Regions from separate parts of the Nonomuraea africana genome, predicted to be linked through region 2. Evidence: riboswitches for the same ligand, from Rfam matches in the RefSeq annotation. Region 2 holds a riboswitch; each other region holds the start of a gene.
What was found. Region 2 has a riboswitch for thiamine pyrophosphate ahead of thiC (phosphomethylpyrimidine synthase ThiC). Riboswitches for the same ligand answer to the same signal wherever they lie in the genome.
Positions count from the first base shown of each region.

Region 1: another riboswitch for thiamine pyrophosphate. It lies ahead of thiO (glycine oxidase ThiO); the one in region 2 lies ahead of thiC (phosphomethylpyrimidine synthase ThiC).
Region 3: another riboswitch for thiamine pyrophosphate. It lies ahead of H4W81_RS36180 (purine-cytosine permease family protein); the one in region 2 lies ahead of thiC (phosphomethylpyrimidine synthase ThiC).

Region 1 covers NZ_JADBEF010000001.1:4,500,071-4,506,190, reverse strand. The annotation lists gene pknB (Stk1 family PASTA domain-containing Ser/Thr kinase) at 1-972, opposite strand, end outside; gene H4W81_RS21250 (thiazole synthase) at 1,140-1,895, opposite strand; gene thiS (sulfur carrier protein ThiS) at 1,888-2,088, opposite strand; gene thiO (glycine oxidase ThiO) at 2,103-3,158, opposite strand; TPP riboswitch at 3,147-3,262, opposite strand; gene H4W81_RS21235 (NAD(P)/FAD-dependent oxidoreductase) at 3,320-4,495, shown strand; gene H4W81_RS21230 (Rv2175c family DNA-binding protein) at 4,526-4,900, shown strand; gene thiE (thiamine phosphate synthase) at 4,878-5,513, shown strand; gene H4W81_RS21220 (polyprenyl synthetase family protein) at 5,631-6,120, opposite strand, start outside.
Region 2 covers NZ_JADBEF010000001.1:3,326,790-3,332,909, reverse strand. The annotation lists gene H4W81_RS15795 (sensor histidine kinase) at 1-692, shown strand, start outside; gene H4W81_RS15790 (response regulator) at 689-1,363, shown strand; gene H4W81_RS15785 (hypothetical protein) at 1,449-1,871, shown strand; gene H4W81_RS15780 (phosphoribosylanthranilate isomerase) at 1,881-2,468, shown strand; gene thiC (phosphomethylpyrimidine synthase ThiC) at 2,484-4,166, opposite strand; TPP riboswitch at 4,159-4,272, opposite strand; gene clsA (cardiolipin synthase ClsA) at 4,400-4,984, shown strand; gene H4W81_RS15765 (sugar phosphate nucleotidyltransferase) at 4,989-6,120, shown strand, end outside.
Region 3 covers NZ_JADBEF010000001.1:7,593,408-7,599,527, reverse strand. The annotation lists gene H4W81_RS36205 (hypothetical protein) at 1-657, shown strand, start outside; gene mptB (polyprenol phosphomannose-dependent alpha 1,6 mannosyltransferase MptB) at 557-2,035, opposite strand; gene H4W81_RS36195 (glycosyltransferase family 2 protein) at 2,081-2,797, opposite strand; gene H4W81_RS36190 (STAS domain-containing protein) at 2,794-3,141, opposite strand; gene H4W81_RS36185 (hypothetical protein) at 3,468-3,863, shown strand; TPP riboswitch at 4,394-4,504, shown strand; gene H4W81_RS36180 (purine-cytosine permease family protein) at 4,494-5,840, shown strand; gene H4W81_RS36175 (methylated-DNA--[protein]-cysteine S-methyltransferase) at 5,837-6,120, opposite strand, start outside.

The DNA of each region.
Region 1 (6,120 bases), 1.2 Mb from region 2:
CGCGGGCGCCGTCAGCACCTCGGTGCGCGGCGCCACCAGCGTCGGGTTGGCGGGAGCGACACGGGCGCGCTGATGCTCGCCCGAGGGCGCGAAGTGCTGGCCCGTGCTGTACGGCGGGCTCGACTCCCTCGGCAGCATCCGGTGCGCGTCGACCGCGGCCACCAGCATCGCCGTGGCGTCGGCGGGACGGTCGTCCGGCTCGCGCGCGGTGGCCTGCGCCACCAGCGTGTCGATCAGCGGCGGCGCCTCCACCAGCGACGAGGGCGGCGGCACCGTGTCGTGGACGTGCCGGTAGGCGACCGACATCGGCGTCTCGCCGTCGTACGGCTGCCGCCCCGTGACCAGCTCGAACAGCATGATGCCCGCGGCGTAGACGTCGCTGCGGACGTCCGCCCCGCCGGTCATGACCTGCTCGGGCGACATGTACCCGATCGTGCCGATCATCACGCCGGTGCGCGTCTGGTTGGTCGCCTCGATCGCCCTGGCCAGGCCGAAGTCGACGACCTTGACCCGGCCGTCGTCGGTGAGCAGGACGTTCTCGGGCTTCATGTCGCGGTGCACCATGCCCTGCTGGTGGGCGGCGCCGAGCGCGGCCAGCACCGGGATCATGATCTCCAGCGCCTCGCGGGCGGGCAGCCGGCCCCGCGCCCGCAGCACGTCGCGCAGCGTCTTGCCGGGCACGTACTCCATCGACAGGTACACCACGTCGCCGTCGGTGCCCTGGTCGAAGACGTGCACCACGTTGGGGTGCGACAGGCTGGCCACCGACTTGGCCTCGCCGATGAACCTGCGCACGAACGCGGGGTCCTCCGCGAGGGAGCGGTGCATCACCTTGAGCGCGACCGTGCGGTCGAGCCTGATGTCGAGTGCCAGGTAGACCGTCGCCATCCCGCCCCGGGCGATCCGGGACTCGATGCGATAGCGCCCGTCGAGGAGTCTCCCGACCAGGGGGTCCGCAATCGTCGTGTCCACCCGGCCGAGTTTACGGGCGATTTGCCACCGGCAGGGCCGGACAATCCGAAACCGATGCCCGTTTGTTCCATGATCTTGAACGGCGAGCCGCGCCGGGCAAGCGAGCTCGCGTCCCAGGAGGTCTCCCCATGAACGACGGCCCCTTCAGGCAGCCCTCTCTTGGCGCATCACGGGGTCATCGGCGAGGAGGCCTCCGCGTAGCGCCGCCTCGGGATCCGCCCGGCCTGGCGGGCCAGCCGTCCGGCCTGGACGGCCGCGCGCATCGCCGCGGCCATCAGGTCGGGCCGCTGCGCCCTGGTCACGGCCGTGGCCAGGAGCACGGCGTCGCAGCCGAGCTCCATCGCCAGCGCCGCGTCGCTCGCCGTGCCGATGCCCGCGTCGAGGATCACCGGCACCGAGGCTGACTCGACGATCAGCTCGATGTTGTGCGGGTTGCGGATGCCGAGCCCCGAGCCGATCGGCGCGCCGAGCGGCATCACCGCCGCGCACCCCGCCTGCTCCAGACGGCGGGCCAGCGCCGGATCGTCCCCGATGTACGGCAGGACCACGAACCCCTCGGCCACCAGGCGCTCGGCCGCGTCGAAGGTCTCGATCGGGTCGGGCAGCAGGGTCCGCTCGTCGTTGATGACCTCGAGCTTGACCCATTCGGTGCCCAGCGCCTCACGGGCCAGCCTGGCGGTCAGCACTGCCTCGCCCGCCGTGAAGCAGCCCGCGGTGTTGGGCAGCACCTTGATCTGGCGGGCCCGCAGCACGTCGAGCACCGAGCCGCGCGCGGCGGGGTCGAGGCGGCGCATCGCGACCGTGGTCAGCTCGGTGCCGGAGGCGGCCAGCGCCTGGTCGAGCACCTCCAGCGAGGGCGCGCCCCCGGTGCCCATGATGAGCCGCGAGGAGAACTTCTCGCCCGCGATGATCAGTTCATCCACCCTGCACCGCCGTGAGAATCTCGATCCTGTCGCGGTCGGCCAGCGCCGTGGTCGCCCACGTGCCCCTGGTGACCACCTCGTCGTTGAGCGCGACGGCGACGCCCGTGGTCTGCTCCGTCAGCCGCTGGACGGCCTGCGCCACCGTGGTGCCGTCCGGCACCTCGTGCGCGGCCCCGTTGATCGTCACTTGCATCGGCACTTCCTTGTTCAGAACCGCTGTGGCGAGCACAGGGCGGCCAGTTCGGGCTCCTCGCCCTCGAGGAGCGCGGGGGTGAGTGGAGCCAGCAGCACGCCGCCCCTGTGGTGTCCCGTGGCCAGGGCGAGCCCCCGGCGGTAAGGGCCGATCAGCGGCACGTTGTCGGGGGTGCACGGGCGCAGCCCCGCCACCACGTCGCCGAGTTCGAGCTCGGTGACGCCGGGCACCAGCTCCCTGGCGTCGCGCAGCAGCTCGTACAGGCCGCCCGCGGTCACCCTGGTGTCGAAGCCCAGCTCCTCCTGGGTCGCGCCGACCACCACCTCGCCGTCGCCGCGCGGCACGAGGTACACGGGCGAGCCGTGCACCATGCCGCGCACGCACCTGCCGAGCAGCGGGTAGGGGGAGCGCAGGCGCATGATCTGGCCCTTCACCGGCCGCACGGGCACGTCGGCGAGCTCGCCGCTCCACGCGCCCGCGGCCAGGACGACCCGCTCGCCGGTCAGGACCTCGCCGTCGGCCAGCCGTACCGCGCCGTCGAGCAGGCCGGTGGCGCGGCGCCGTACGAGGGGGACCGCCATCGCCTCCAGCGCGGCCAGCAGGGCCGCGGTGACGCGACGGGGATCCACCCACGCGTCGCCGCCCGCCAGCACCCCGCCCCGCACGGACGGCGAGAGCATCGGCTCCAGGCGGCGGCACTCGCGCCCCGTCAGGCGCTCGACCGGCAGCCCCAGCTTGTCCATGAAAGCGGCCAGCTCCTCCAGCGCGGCCAGGTCGTCGGCGCCGAAGGCCACGTCCAGCGTGCCGTGGGCGCGGTAGTCGACGGACAGGCCGCTGTCGGCCTCCAGCTCCGCGGCGAAGGCCGGCCAGCGCTCCAGCGCGGCCAGGCCCAGCCTGAGCAGCGGTTCCTCGGTGTAGGCGACCTCGCTGACGGGGGCCAGCATGCCCGCGGCGGCATGGGAGGCGCCCGAGGCGGGGGCCGGGTCGATCACCGTGACGGCCTGGCCGGCCCTGGCGAGCCGCCAGGCGACGGACAGGCCCACCACGCCGCCGCCCACGATCAGGTCCATCTCGCTCCCTTCGCCGGCATGATCCGGATCAGGTGTCTTGCGGTCGAAGGCCCGTCGAAGCCTTCCTCTCAGCCCGGTGTGGCCGGACTCCCGCGCGTCTTCCACCGTCCAGCCTACTCACGCCGAACGTCACCCTTGAACCATTGGTTATGGTCTTGACCGTGAACCATGTCGTGGTGGTAGGTGCGGGACTGGCAGGGGTACGCAGCGCCGAGGCTCTCAGAGCACGCGGATTCGGCGGCACGATCACGTTGATCGGGGAGGAGCGGCACCGGCCCTACGACCGTCCGCCCCTGTCGAAGGCGGTGCTCCTCGGCGACGCCGACTCCAGCTTCGTCGACTCCGATCTGGAGGGCATGGAGGTCGAGCACCGGGCGGGGGTGTCGGCCAAGGGCCTGGCCGAGGGCGTGGTGGAGACCACCGAGGGCGAGATGGCCTACGACGGCCTGGTCATCGCCACCGGAGCCGAGCCGATCAGGCTGCCGGGCGAGGGCCGCCAGCACGTCCTGCGCACCCTCGACGACGCGCTGGCCCTGCGCGCCGAGCTCGTCCCGGGGGCCCGAGTAGTGATCATCGGGGCGGGCTGGATCGGCGCCGAGGTGGCCACGGCCGCCAGGAAGGCGGGCTGCGCGGTCACGGTGCTGGAGGCGGGCGCCGCCCCGCTCGCGCACGTGGTCGGCGCGGAGGTGGGCGCCGAGACCATCCGCTGGTACGAAGGCATCGACCTGCGGCTGAACACCATGGTCGGCTCCGTGGACCCCGGCGGCGTGAGCCTGGTCGGCGGCGGGAGCATCGAGGCCGACGTGGTCGTGACCGGCATCGGCGTGCGGCCCACGATCGAGTGGCTGGCCGGCTCCGACATCGACCTGCACAACGGCGTCGTCGCCGACGAGCACCTGCGCACCTCCCTGCCGAACGTGGTCGCCGTCGGCGACTGCGCGGCCTGGTGGTCGCGCCGCTTCCACACCAGGCTGCGGGTGGAGCACTGGGACACCGCGCTCAACGCCCCCGAGGTGGCCGTGGCCAGCCTGCTGGGCGACGAGGCCGTGTACGATCCCGTCCCGTACTTCTGGTCGGAGCAGTTCGGTCACATGGTGCAGTACGCGGGTCACCACGCGGGCGCCCGCCTGGTGCGCCGCGGCGATCCGGCGGCCGCCGCGCCGGTGAGCAGGTGGTCGGTCTGCTGGCTGACCGACGACGACCGGCTGGCCGCCGTCCTGACCGTCAACAGGCCCCGCGACCTCGTCCAGGGCCGTAGGCTCATCGAGGCAGGCCAGCGCCTCGATCCGGGGCGCCTGGCCGATCCCGAGGTGGCTCTCCGTGATTGTGTTGTTTGAGCAAGGACGCGATGTGGTAGTGGTGGATTCGTGACGCTTTCTGTTGCACAGATAGACCGGGAGACCGACCAGCTCGTCGGCGAGTGGCTCACTCTCCCCGAAGTGGCCGCGCGCCTCGATCTGACGATCGGCAGGGCCAAGCAGCTCCTCAAGGACCACAAGCTCCTCGGCGTACGCCGAGGCGGCGGGGGGCCGCAGGTGCCCGCCGCCTTCCTCGAGGGCAAGGACGTGGTGAAGGGCCTGTCCGGCACGCTCACGCTCCTGCTCGACGCCGGCTACGACGACGTCGAGTCGTTGCGCTGGCTGTTCACGCCCGACGAGTCCCTGCCGGGCTCGCCCATCGACGCGATCAAGGCCGGTCGCCACACCGAGGTCAAGCGGCGTGCCCAAGCGCTCGGTTTCTGACGCCCGCCTCTACCTCTGCACCGACGGCCGTCGGTCCAGGGGTGACCTGGCCGACTTCCTCGACGCGGTGCTGGCCAACGGGGTCGACATCGTCCAGCTGAGGGAGAAGGGCCTGGAGGCGCGCGAGGAGCTCGCGCTGCTCGAGGTCTTCCGCGACGCCTGCGACCGGCACGGCGCGCTGCTGGCGGTCAACGACCGGGCCGACATCGCCTTCGCGGCCCGCCCTGACGTGCTCCACCTCGGCCAGGACGACCTGCCGGTGCGCGTCGCGCGAGACATCCTCGGCGACGACATCCTCATCGGCAGGTCCACGCACTCGGCGGCGGAGGCCTCGGCGGCCGCCGTGGAGGAGGGCGTCGACTACTTCTGCTGCGGCCCGATCTGGCCGACCCCGACCAAGCCGGGACGGCACGCGCCGGGGCCCGACCTGCTCAGGCACGCGACGGGGCTCGGCGAGGGCCGGCCGTGGTTCGGCATCGGCGGCATCGACCTCGACAACCTCGACGAGGTCAGGTCGTACGGCGTGAGCCGCGTCGTGGTCGTTCGCGCGATCACCGAGGCGGAGGACCCCGGCGCGGCGGCGGCCGAATTCGCCAAACGCCTGGCCCCCTGACGCGCCCCACCTGGCAGGCCGCCGACGACACCTCGGCGGCCGCAACCACCCCAGCCATCAGGCGACAGGGCCGAAGCGGCGCTGTCGGCGCGAGCGGTCTCGGGACCGGGTGCCCGGTCAGGTTTTGCGAGAGGTGGCCGCGACCGCGAGGTCGGCCAGCGCCGAGCGCGCCTCCTCGGTGATCGGCGCGTCGGCCAGCGAGGCGAGCGACTCCTCCAGATACCTGGCGATCATCTCCTCGCACTCGTCGAGCGCCCCGCTCCCCTCGATGATCCCGCGCAGCTTGGCCACCCCCTCCGCGTCGAGGTCGGAGTCGCCGAGCAGCCGCCGCACGGTCGCCGCGTCCTCGGGCGTCGCCGCGGCCAGCGTGCGGGCGATGAGCATGGTGCGCTTGCCCTCACGCAGGTCGTCACCCGCGGGCTTGCCCGTCTCCACCGGGTCGCCGAACACCCCGAGGATGTCGTCGCGCAGCTGGAAGGCGATGCCGACGCGGTTGCCGTACTCCACGCACAGCTCCTCGATCCACGGCGCGCCGCCGCCCGCCGCCAGGGTGAGGCCCAGTCTGAGCGGCTGCTCCACGGAGTACTTGCCGCTCTTGTACAGCGCC
Region 2 (6,120 bases):
CCGCCGAGGCCGAGCGGCTGCGCGTGCGCGAGTCGGAACGGCTGGCCATCGCCCAGCTGCGCGCCGACCAGCTGGCCGAGCGCGAGCGCATCGCCCGCGAGGTGCACGACATCGTCGCCCACCACGTCGGGGCGATGGTGCTGCGCGCCGGCGCCGCCCGCTACGCCGCCCCGGACGGCCCCGTCGCCGACGCGCTGAACGACATCAAGGAGACCGGCCACCAGGTGCTCGAGGACCTGCGCGGCCTGCTCGACGTGCTGCGCGATCCGGGCGGCGACGCGACCCTGCTGGCCGACCCGGCCGACGTGGTCACCGAGTCCGCCGAGCGGATGATCGCGGCGGGGCTGCTCGTCGACCTCGACGTCGACCCCGCGCTCAGTGAGGCGCCGCTGGTGGCCAGGGCCTCGGCCGCCCGCATCGTGCAGGAGGGGCTGACCAACGTGCTCAAGCACGCGGGGCCGGGCACCGCCGTACGGGTGGGCCTGGCCGCGGGCGACGGCGAGCTGGTCGTCGAGGTGTCCAACGGCCGCCCGCCCACCGTGCGCGAGCCGCTGCCGTCCTCCGGGCAGGGCCTGGCCGGGATGCGCGAGCGGGCCAAGGCGCTGGGCGGCACGCTGAGCGCAGGACCCGACGCCGGCGGCTGGCGGCTGTCGGTGACCCTCCCCTACCCGAAACCCAAGGTGACGACGTGATCCGAGTTGTGGTGGCCGACGACCAGGCGCTGGTCAGGGCCGGTGTCCGCATGCTGCTGCAGGCGGCGGGCGACATGGAGGTCGTCGGGGAGGCCGAGGACGGCGCCGAGGCGGTGCGCCTGGCCGACCACCACCGGCCCGACGTGGTGCTCATGGACCTGCGGATGCCCAGGGTCGACGGCCTCGAGGCGATCAAGCGCATCCTGGGCGCGCAGCCGGGCGCGAAGATCGTGGTCCTCACCACCTTCGCCGACGACGCCAACGTCTACGCCGCGCTGCGGGTCGGCGCGCTGGGCTTCCTGGTCAAGGACGACGAGCCCGAGCGCATGGTCGACGCGGTGCGCAGGGCCGCGGCGGGCGAGCAGCTGCTCGCCCCCTCCGTGCTGCGCAGGGTCGTCGAGCGGGCGCTGGCCGCCGAGCAGCAGGCCACGCCCACCCCCGCCGGGCTCACCGAGCGCGAGCTCGAGGTGCTCGCCCTGGTCGGCACCGGCCTGTCCAACGCCGAGATCGCCGACCGCCTGCACGTCGGCGTCACGACGGTCAAGACGCACGTCGGCTCCGCCATGGACAAGCTCGGCCTGCGCAACCGCATCCAGGCGGCCGTCGTCGCCCACCGCATCGGCCTGGTCGACGCCTCCTTCCGTCCCGTGCGGCATCCGCCGCGGGGCTGACCGGCGCATCACCCGGCAGGCTGACGACCGCCGGGACCCCGCGCCGTCACGATGTGGTCCTCACCTCTTCAGGAAGGACCACCTCATGCACGACGTGACCTCAGCCACGTCTGTCTCCTCCGGGCTGCTCTACACCCTTCGCGTCCTGGTGTTCGCCCATGCGGCCTCCCTGCTGGTGGCGGCCATGTTCGCGGGCCAGGCGCTGGTCTTCACCGACACCGGCATCGTGGCCGATCTCGGGGTCGCCGAGACCCATGTCATGATCGGCATGGTCTCCCACCTGATCGGCCTGCTCCAGGTCGTCGCCGCCGTCCTGTACTGGCGTCCGGGCAGGGGAGCGGGCTGGCCGGCGCTGGCCAGCCTCGCGCTGCTGCTTCTCGGCTTCGCCCAGCACTTCCTGCTGGCCATCGGCCTGGGCGCGCACGTGCCCAACGGCGTGCTCATGTTCGGCCTGCTCGCGCTCATCACGGTGTGGGCCTGGTCGCCCGCGGCGTCGCGGCGCCGCTAGGCTTTGGCCATGTTCGTGAAGATCTGCGGGCTGAGCGAGCCCGAGCACGTCGAGACGGCCGTCGAGGCCGGCGCCGACGCGATCGGGTTCGTCATGACCGCCAGCCCGCGCAGAGTGACCCCTTCGCGGGCCGCGGAGCTGGCCGCGCTAGCGCCGTCCCACGTGCTGACCGTCGGCGTCTTCATGGGCGAGCCCGTCGAGGAGGTCCGGCAGGCCGCCAAGGCCGCCGGGGTCGGCGCGATCCAGCTGCACGGCAGGCACCCGCACGCGGACTTCACCGCGCTGAAGGAGCTCGATCTCACGCTCGTCCGCGCGGTGGCGGCCGACGCCGATCTGCGCACCGGAGCCTTCGACGAGGACCTGCTGATCGTCGACGCGCCCAGGGCGGGCGCGGGGGAGCCATGGGACTGGGCGGCCGTGCGGGGCCGGCCGTCGGGGCGCTGGCTGCTGGCCGGCGGCCTCGACCCCGCCAACGTACGGCAGGCGGTCGAGGCCGCCCAGCCGTGGGGCGTCGACGTGTCGAGCGGCGTGGAGGTGGCCAGGGGCGTCAAGGATTCGGCCCTCATCCGCTCCTTCCTCAGGGCGGTCCGCTCCTAGGCCTTGGCCCGCCGGTCAGTCCCGCTCGGTCAGCGGCACGTAGACGGCGCCGCCCCCGCGCACGAACTCCTCCGACTTGGCGCGCATCCCCTCCGCCGCCCGCAGGTCGTGCGAGATTCGCATCGAGCAGAACTTCGGCCCGCACATGCTGCAGAAGTGCGCCGTCTTCGCGGGTGTGGCCGGCAGCGTCTCGTCGTGGAAGGAACGGGCGGTGTCGGGGTCGAGGGACAGCTCGAACTGGTCCTCCCACCGGAACTCGAAGCGCGCGTCCGAGAGCGCGTCGTCCCACTCCTGGGCCCGGGGGTGACCCTTGGCCAGATCGGCGGCGTGCGCCGCGATCTTGTAGGTGATGACGCCGGTCTTGACGTCCTCCCTGTTCGGCAGCCCCAGGTGCTCCTTGGGGGTGACGTAGCAGAGCATGGCGGTGCCGTACCAGCCGATCATGGCCGCGCCGATGCCCGAGGTGATGTGGTCGTAGGCCGGCGCGATGTCGGTGACCAGCGGCCCGAGGGTGTAGAACGGGGCGTCGTCGCAGAGCTCGCGCTGCAGGTCGACGTTCTCCTTGATCTTGTGCATGGGTACGTGTCCAGGGCCCTCGACCATGACCTGGACGTCGTGGGCCCTGGCGATCGCCGTGAGCTCGCCCAGCGTGCGCAGCTCGGCGAACTGGGCCTCGTCGTTGGCGTCGGCGATCGAGCCGGGCCGCAGGCCGTCGCCGAGGGAGAAGGCGACGTCGTAGGAGGCGAGGATCTCGCACATCTCCTCGAAGTTCTCGTACAGGAAGTTCTCGCGGTGGTGGGCCAGGCACCACGCCGCCATGATCGAGCCGCCGCGCGAGACGATGCCGGTCTTGCGGCCGACGGTGAGGGGGACGTAGGACAGGCGCACGCCCGCGTGGACGGTCACGTAGTCGACGCCCTGCTCGCACTGCTCGATCAGGGTGTCGCGGTAGACCTCCCACGACAGGTCGGGCGCGACCCCGCCGACCTTCTCCAGCGCCTGGTAGAGGGGGACGGTGCCGATGGGCACCGGGGAGTTGCGGATGATCCACTCGCGGGTGGTGTGGATGTCGCGGCCGGTCGACAGGTCCATGACGGTGTCGGCGCCCCAGCGGATGGCCCAGGTCATCTTCTCCACCTCCTCCTCGATGGAGGAGGTGACGGCCGAGTTGCCGATGTTCGCGTTGATCTTGACGAGGAAGTTGCGGCCGATGATCATCGGCTCGCTCTCGGGATGGTTGACGTTGGCGGGGATGATCGCCCTGCCCGCGGCCACCTCGGCGCGGACGAACTCGGGCTCGACGCCCTCCCTGACGGCGACGAACTCCATCTCCTTCGTCACGACGCCCCTGCGGGCGTAGGCGAGCTGGGTGACGGGGCCGCCGGCCGCCCTGAGCGGCTGCCGCCGCCCGCCCTCGCCGGGCCCGCTCTGGGCGCGCTTCCACGACGCCTGGTCGCGGTAGCCGTCGTCGAGCGGCCTGACCGGGCGGCCGCCGTACCTGACGACGTCCCCGCGGTCGAGGATCCACTGCTCCCGCACCGGGCTCAGCCCGCGGGTGACATCGGTCTCCACGGCGGGGTCGGTGTAGGGGCCCGAGGTGTCGTAGACGGTGAACGTGGTGCCGTCACTCAGGCCGATCTCACGCATCGGGACTCTGAGTCCGCCCTGGTAGATCTTGGAAAAGCGTGCGCCACTCATCGCGCAAACTCCCTTCGCCGGCATTACCCGGAGCAGGTTCTGGCGGTCGGCGGCTGATCAGCCGTCCTCTCAGCCCGGTCCGCACCGGGCTCCCGCGTTGGTCGGCGCCACCGTAACCCGATCACCCGGGTGTCGCGCAACCCCTGAGGTCCGTGAGAGCTTCCGCGGCGGCCCCGAAACCGCGGGCGGACGACTCAGCGTGCGCAGGTGGGCGACGCAGTAGGGTCGGCAGCGTGAGTGAAACTTCCGCCGAGGACCGGATCTGGACGGTTCCGAACCTGCTGAGCTTCCTGCGCCTGCTTGGCGTCCCTGTGTTCCTCTGGCTGGTTCTGGGGCCCAAGGCGGACGGCTGGGCGATCGCACTGCTCATGGTCGCGGGGTTCACCGACTGGCTCGACGGCAAGATCGCCCGTGCCTGGAACCAGACCAGCAGGCTCGGCCGCCTCATCGACCCGGCGGCCGACAAGCTCTACGTCTTCGCCACCCTCCTCGGCCTCCTGCTGCGCGAGGTGATCCCGTGGTGGCTGGTCGCGATCATCCTGGCCCGCGAAATCTTCGTCGGATGTTTCTTTCCCGTGCTCCGGAAGTACGGTTACAAGGCACTGCCCGTGCATTTCCTGGGCAAGGCCGCCATGGCCAATCTGATGTACGCCTTCCCCCTCCTCTTTCTGGCTTCGCACACCGGCGCTTGGTATGCCGATATTGCGAAGGTTGTCGGATGGGCATTCACCATCTGGGGAACGGGCCTGTACTGGTGGGCAGGAGTGCTGTATGTGGTACAGGTGCGCCAACTCGTAACCGCTGCGAAGAAGGAGTGATCGAGTGAAGGCGGTCGTCATGGCAGGCGGCGAGGGTACTCGGCTGCGGCCGATGACCGCGAACCAGCCCAAACCCCTGCTCCCCGTGGTCAACCGCCCGATCATGGAACACGTCCTCCGCCTGCTGAAACGCCACGGCCTGACAGAGACCGTGGTCACCGTGCAGTTCCTGGCCGCGCTCGTGCGCAGCTACTTCGGCGACGGCGACGAGCTGGGCATGCGCCTGCACTACGCCACGGAAGACCTGCCCCTCGGCACCGCGGGCAGCGTCAAGAACGCGGCCGACAAACTCCGCGATGATCGTTTCCTTGTCATTTCCGGTGACGCCCTGACCGATATCGACTTATCGGACATGATCAGATTTCATCGCGAGAATTCGGCACTCGTCACGATCGGGTTGACCCGCGTCCCCAACCCCCTCGAGTTCGGCATCATCATCGTGGACGACCGGGGGAGGGTGCAGCGCTTCCTGGAGAAGCCCACCTGGGGGCAGGTCTTCTCCGACACCGTCAACACCGGCATCTACGTGATGGAGCCGGAGGTCCTCGACGAGGTCGCGGCGGGCGAGGCCGTCGACTGGTCCTCCGACGTCTTTCCCCGCCTGCTGGAGCGCGGCGCTCCCATCTTCGGCTACGTCTCCGACTGCTACTGGGAGGACGTCGGCACCCACGAGAGCTACATGAAGGCCCAGGCCGACGCCCTGTCGGGACGCGTCACGCTCGACATCGGCGGCTTCGAGATGTCGCCGGGCGTCTGGGTCGGCGAGGGCGCGGAGGTCGACCCCGACGCCGTGCTCAAGGGCCCGCTCCTCCTGGGCGACTACGTCAAGATCGAGGCGGGCGCCGAGTTGCGTGAGTACACCGTGCTCGGCAGCAACGCGGTCGTGCGCGGCGGCGCCTTCCTGCACCGCGCCGTCGTCCACGACAACGTCTACATCGGCCCGGGGGTGAACCTGCGCGGCTGCGTCATCGGCAAGAACACCGACCTGATGACCGGCGCCAGGATCGAGGAGAACGCCGTCGTCGGCGACGAGTGCGTCATCGAGGCCGAGGCGTACGTCTCCAGCGGCGTCAAGGTCTACCCCTTCAAGACCGTCGAGGCGGGCGCGGTCGTCAACACCAGCGTCATCTGGGAGT
Region 3 (6,120 bases), 4.3 Mb from region 2:
GTGGTGGTGCTGCTGTGCGCGGCCTACGGCGCGTTCGCGGTGTTCGCGGACGGCTGGCCCGGGTGGGGCGCCGACTTCGGCGGGGTGCCCGCGTTCGTGATCGGCCTGGCCGTCTTCCTCATCCTGCTCTCGGGCCGCAGGGTCTCGCTGGTCAAACTGCTGCTGGTCGGCCTGGCGGGCGCTGTCCTGATCGGGGCCATCGCCTTCGCCGACTGGCTGCGCGCCGCCGACCAGCGCACCCACCTGGGCACCTTCGTCCAGCAGATCATCGACGGGCAGGCCCTGACCGTGGTGTGGCGGAAGTTCAGCTCGATGATCGGCATCACCGTCGGCAACTGGCAGCTCACCCTGCTGTCCCTGGTGGCGCTGGCCTTCCTGTTCTTCGTCCTGGACCGGCCCTCGCGGTGGGGGGCTTCGGCGCTCGGCCGCGCCTACGGCCTGGCCCCGACCCTGCGCGCGGGCCTGTTCGGCGCGCTGACCTGCGCCTTCGTCGGCTTCCTGGTCAACGACTCGGGCATCGCGATCCCCGCCATGGCGCTGACGGTGGCCGTGCCGCTCACTCTGGCCGCGTGCGTGCGCGCGCTCCAGCTCGCCACGCCCACCACGCCAGACCCGCCGTCAGCGCCAGCAGCGACCACGGCACCACCTGCTGCCTGACGACCGTCCTGAGCCACTCGAGGTCGGGGGGCTGGCCGTCCACCCTGGCAGGCAGGTAGGCCAGCGACAGCAGCGTCAGGTGCGCGGTGAGGAAGAGGTCGACCCGCGACGCCGCCACCAGGGCGACCAGCGCGAACGCCAGCCCGTCGTACCACGGCAGGATGTACGGCGTCGCGAACACGTAGGCGACGACGGCGACCGCCGCCACCCTCGCCGCGTCGGCCGGCGGCGGCGCGAGCCTGAGCAGCGCCCAGGCCAGCAGGGCCAGCACGACCAGCGCGCCCACCTGGATCTCGCCCCGATAGGCGCTCCCCTCACCGACGACCGCCTGCAACCACCCCTGGACGAGCTTCCAGGACGAGGCGTGCGAGATCGCCTTGCCCGCCCTGCTCACCTGGTCGAAGGCGTGCGCCCCGGCCCAGAGGTAGCCGAGCGCGGCCACCGCGAGCGCCACGCCCGCGACCAGGGCCAGCCGCTTGGGCCGCCGCCTCAGCTCCCACGCCGGTCCGAGCGCCACCAGACCCACGTTGAGCTTCACCGCCACGCCGAGACCGAGCAGCGCTCCCGAGGCGGCGAGCCGTCCTGGGGAGACGGCGGCGCTCGCGAGGGCGGGACCTCGGGCGCTCACCGCCAGCGCGGCCACCATGAAGGCGATCGCCAGCGTGTCGACGTGCAGCCCCGCGACGAGCTGGTAGAGCAGCAGCGGGTTGGCCGTCCACAGCAGCGCGGCCCGCAGCCGCAGCCGTGGGTCGGCGCGGGTGAGGCGGTCGAGCAGCAGCCCCGTGGCGATGAACGCGGCCGCGTTGACCAGCGCCATCACAAAGATCGTCAGCCTGACGGAGTCGCCGCCGACCCAGCTCGCCAGCGCCTGCACCGCGGTGGCCACGGGTCCGTAGACGCTGGGCTCCTCCCGCCACGGCTGCTCCACGGCCGCCGCGATGGGATCGCCGGGGAGGTCGGCGGCGCCGCTGGTGTAGGGGTCGATCCCGAGTGTGACCATGCGACCGTAGGCCGCGTAGTTGAGGTGGTCGGCCGACCCCGAGGGCGGCAGGAAGGCCAGCACGGCGGCGGCCGCACAGCCGCCCAGCACCAGGGCGCGCGCTCCGCCCTGAGAACTGTGCGGGCGCCACAGGCCGCAGAGGAGTCCCAGTCCGCCCAGGGCGACGGCGAGCGCCCCCAGCGCGACGACGAGGTGCGGCGCGGGCCGCGCGTCCAGGGAGTACGGCGGCAGCCAGCCCGGCCCGCCGAGCCCCGGCACCATGGCCGAGGGCCCCAGCAGCCCGATGATGATCGTCAGCAGCACGGACCCGGCGACGAGCACGGGCGCGGCGCGCGCGACCAGCCCCGGCCCCGCCTCGGTCCCCGTCTGCGATGTCACCCGGAGATTCCAGCACACCCCGAGGACAGCCCGCACCCGAGCCGGTTACGGCCGGAGTTTGGCGAGGTTGTCGCGGATCACCGGTTCGCGCACGGCCAGGGCCCGCGCCACGTCGCGAAGCTGCCTGGCGCGGTGCAGTTGCGCGTGCCAGTCGTTGCCCGTCGCCCGGTGGGCCATCTCCACCTCGACCTCGACCACCCTGAAGCCCTTGCGCACCAGGTCGATGGTCAACCCGGTCTCCACGCCGAAGCCGTGCGCCAGCGGTTGGGCCGCCTCGAAGGCCTCCCTGGTCAGGCAGCGCTGGCCGTTGAGCGGCTGCGTGGCGGAGAAGCCGCAGGCGCGCTTGATGCCGTCGCGGGAGAGTCGGACCACGAGGCCGTGGCCGCCCAGCTTCACCCTGGTGGCGAAGACCGCGATGGTCATGTCCGCCTCGCCCGCCCGTACCGGCTCCACCAGTGCGGAGGCGGCGCGGGCGGTCTCACCGAGATCGGCGTCGAGGAAGAGCAGGTGTCTGGGCACGGGACCGTCGAGCAGCCGCACCGCCTCCGCGCCGCTCTCCATGGCGGTTGCCTTGCCGCGGTTGCGGCTGTGGCGGACCACCCTGGCGCCGGCGGCGCGCGCGATCCTGCCTGTCTGGTCGGCCGAGCCGTCGTCGACGACCACGACGAGATCGACGCCCGGCAGCTCGAGTGCCGCCGCGACGGTCGCGCCGATGCGTTCGGCCTCGTCCTTGGCGGGGACGATGACCGCGGTGTCGGTCACGAGCCCTCGGAGATCAGCAGCTCCTCAGGCACTTCCTCGTGCACGGTGAACACCGAGTCGAGGCCGGTGACCTGCAGGATCTTCCTGACTGCGGGCCGCGGCGCGGCCACCTCGAGCTGCCCGCCGCGCTCCCTGACCCGCTTGAGCGCCGAGAGCAGCACGTTCATGCCGGTGGAATCGCAGAAATCCACCCCGGACATGTCTATGACCACACGGCTGGGCCCGTCCTGCAGCAGTCGAGTGAACTCCGACTGCAGGCGGGGCGCCGTATAGAGGTCGATTTCACCGGCGATCTCCACGAGGGCATGGCCGGCATGTGATCGAGTCGAGACCTTGAGCTCCACATGGGCAGGCTAGCGGCGTCGGGGCTCCGGGTCACGTTCTCACGCCGATAGGGGGCGGTCTGGTTTTTGTCCCCCGTTTCGGCCCCATGAAAACGCAGAGTACGCGAAGCTTGACAGTGTGAAACCGGCAAGGACCGGAGAGGGGTGAGGTGATAACGGCTTCCATGCCTGTCGCGTCAGCATTCCTGACCGGCAGGGATACCCGGCTTGGAGGTCCTCCGCACCCCTGCCCCGGCGCCTGCATCTCAGGGAGAGGACGCCATGCAACCCACTCGCTCACGACTCGTCTCCGGCCTGCGTGCCCCGGGCCGCCGCGGGAGCAGTCGATGAACGATGACCATTACGAGGACCCCATCCGCCAGCGACTACGTGAACACCTGGAGGCCATGCTGGTCCGCACGGAGAAGGCCGCTTCATGGCGCGAGGAGACCGCGCGCCTTCGGGGGCTGGTCAACCACGACGGGTTCGTTCCCGTCCGCACGCGGCTGTCGACCGAGGACCTCGACTTCCTCACCGACGCCCGCGACGACCTGCTCGCGTTCACGGAGCTCGGCCTGCGCCTCCTTGACCTGCACCAGCCGCGCGACGCCGGCGGCATCACCAGTGATCCCACCCATCCGATCCTGAGATGTCGCAGCTGCATGTGGCGCTGGCCATGCCCGACCTTCCGCGCCTTCTCCGACTCGTTCGGACCCATCCAGGCGCTTCCCGAGTCGGCCTGAGGAGGGTCACCATGCATGGGGTTGTGAAATGGGAGGCGTCCTTACCGAAGGTCCACAGCAGGCCTCTGCCTTGAATGCGGTCCCCGTCAGGGGATGGCGCCGTCAGATCGGTCGGCGCTGTTGTTCGATGTACGCCGCCGCGGATATGTCTCGTAGGTCACCACGGTCAGCAGCGCATGGTTGGGCCCTATGACAACCTCCTTGAGCCAGTAGACGGCTCGTGCCTCCAACGTGGGAGTCTTCGTGGCCGCAGGTCCACGCCGCGCCTCGTCCTGGAGATGGTCCCTTCGCCGTTGGCGCGTGTTCGCGCGCGTCTTTTGGCCATCACGCGGCCTCGCTCTCCAGTAGGGCGATGCAGTCGCGGATCGTAAGGCTGGAAAGTACAGCTACCGCCGCGCACGTAGCTGTACGTCGGTGGACGTCCGCCGACGCCAGTGCGAGACATAGCGTGAAGAGCCGTGGGGTGGTTGAAGACGGACGAATAGTGCATTATTGGGGCGCGAGCTGGGCAGACCCCGGCCGCACTCACAAGTCCAAACCGCGGGAGCTCGGGGCAACCGGGCTGAGAGGGCAACTGCCGTTGCCGACCGCATGAACCTGTCCGGGTAATGCCGGCGTAGGGAGCGTGTGATGACGCATGTCATCGACCCCAAGCGTGCAGAAGTCCCCCTGACCCTCGACGAGGCTGCGCCCAAGACGCTCGGTGTCCTCGACCAGGGCGCCTTCTGGGCCAATCTCGGCGTCAGCCTTCTCGGTTTCTCCTTCGCGCTGTTCCTCATCAACCCGCTCCTCGACGACAACCCGCTGTCCATGACCGCCGCGGTCACCGCGACCGTCGTCGGCAGCCTCGTCGGCACCGCCATGGTGGGCCTGGCCGCCATCCCCGGCGCGCAGACCGGCCAGCCCGCGATGGTGCTGCTCAGAGGGCTGTTCGGGGCCAGGCTCTCGTATGTCCCGACCGTGCTCAACATCATTCAGATGCTCGGGTGGGGCGCCTTCGAGCTGTGGGTCATCTCGATGGGCGCGCAGGCCATCTTCGGCGACGCCGTGCCGTACGCGGTCTGGGTGCTCCTCGCCGGGGCGATCACCACCGGTCTGACGATCTACCCGCTCGGCGCGATCAGGCTGATCAGGCGCGTCGTCACGATCGGCGTGATCATCTCGACCGTCTGGTTCGCCGTCGTCTTCCTGCGGGAGGCCCCCGCGCAGACCGGCGGCACGTGGGACGCCTTCGCCCCCGCCGTCGACTTCGTGATCGCGCTGTCGGTGTCGTGGGTACCGGTGGCCGCCGACTACGCCAGGCACTCGCGCAGCAGCCGCGCCGCCTTCACCGGCGTCGTCGGCGGTTACACGATCGCGCAGGTCGCCTGCCTGGCCATCGGTGTGTACGCGGTGGCGATCGCCGGGCACGACGCCGTGCTCAACGACCCGACCACGGTGTTCGGACCGTTCGTGGCCGCTCCGCTGGGCGCGCTCTTCTTCGGGATCCTGGTGCTGCGCGAGACCGACCAGTCCTTCGCGAACGTCTACTCCACCGCCATGTCCCTGCAGAACCTCATGCCCCGGGTGGACCGGCGCCTCTTCTCGGTCGCGATCGGCGTGCTGACCATCGGCGTGGCGCTGCTCGTCGACGTCAACTCCTACAGCGCCTTCCTCAGCATCATCGGCGCCGTCTTCGTGCCGATGCTGGGCGTTCTCGTGGTCGACTACTTCCTGCTCGGCCGCGGCAAGACCTGGAACACCAGCGAGAACGCCCCCTCGCGCTGGCCGATGGTCGCGCCGTGGGCGCTGGGCTTCGTCACCTGGTGGCTGCTGGCCGCGCCCTCGACGATCAGCTGGTGGGCGGCGATCTGGGACGGCGCGCGCACGGCGCTGGGCTTCACCAGGCAGCCGTGGATGAGCGCGGCCGTGGGCGCGTTCCTGGTGGCGGGCCTGATCACCCTGGCCATCGGCCTCGTACGGCGAAGCAGGCGCTAACCCTCGATCCTCAGCAGGCGCTCAAGGGCGGTCGCCCCGCCCGGATAGCTCTCGCGGTCGCGGACCCGGTGGCATGGCACGATCACGCACACCGGGTTCGCGTTCAGCGCGTTGCCCACCGCGCGCAGCGCCTGTGGCCGTCCGATGCGCGCCCCGAGGTCGGCGGTGGTGGTGCTGGTGCCGTACGGCACAGCCATGGTCATCTGCAGCAACGTGCGCGCGAACGGCGTGGCCAGCTGCAGGTCGACGGGGGTGGTGAAGGCGCGCAGGCGCCGGGAGA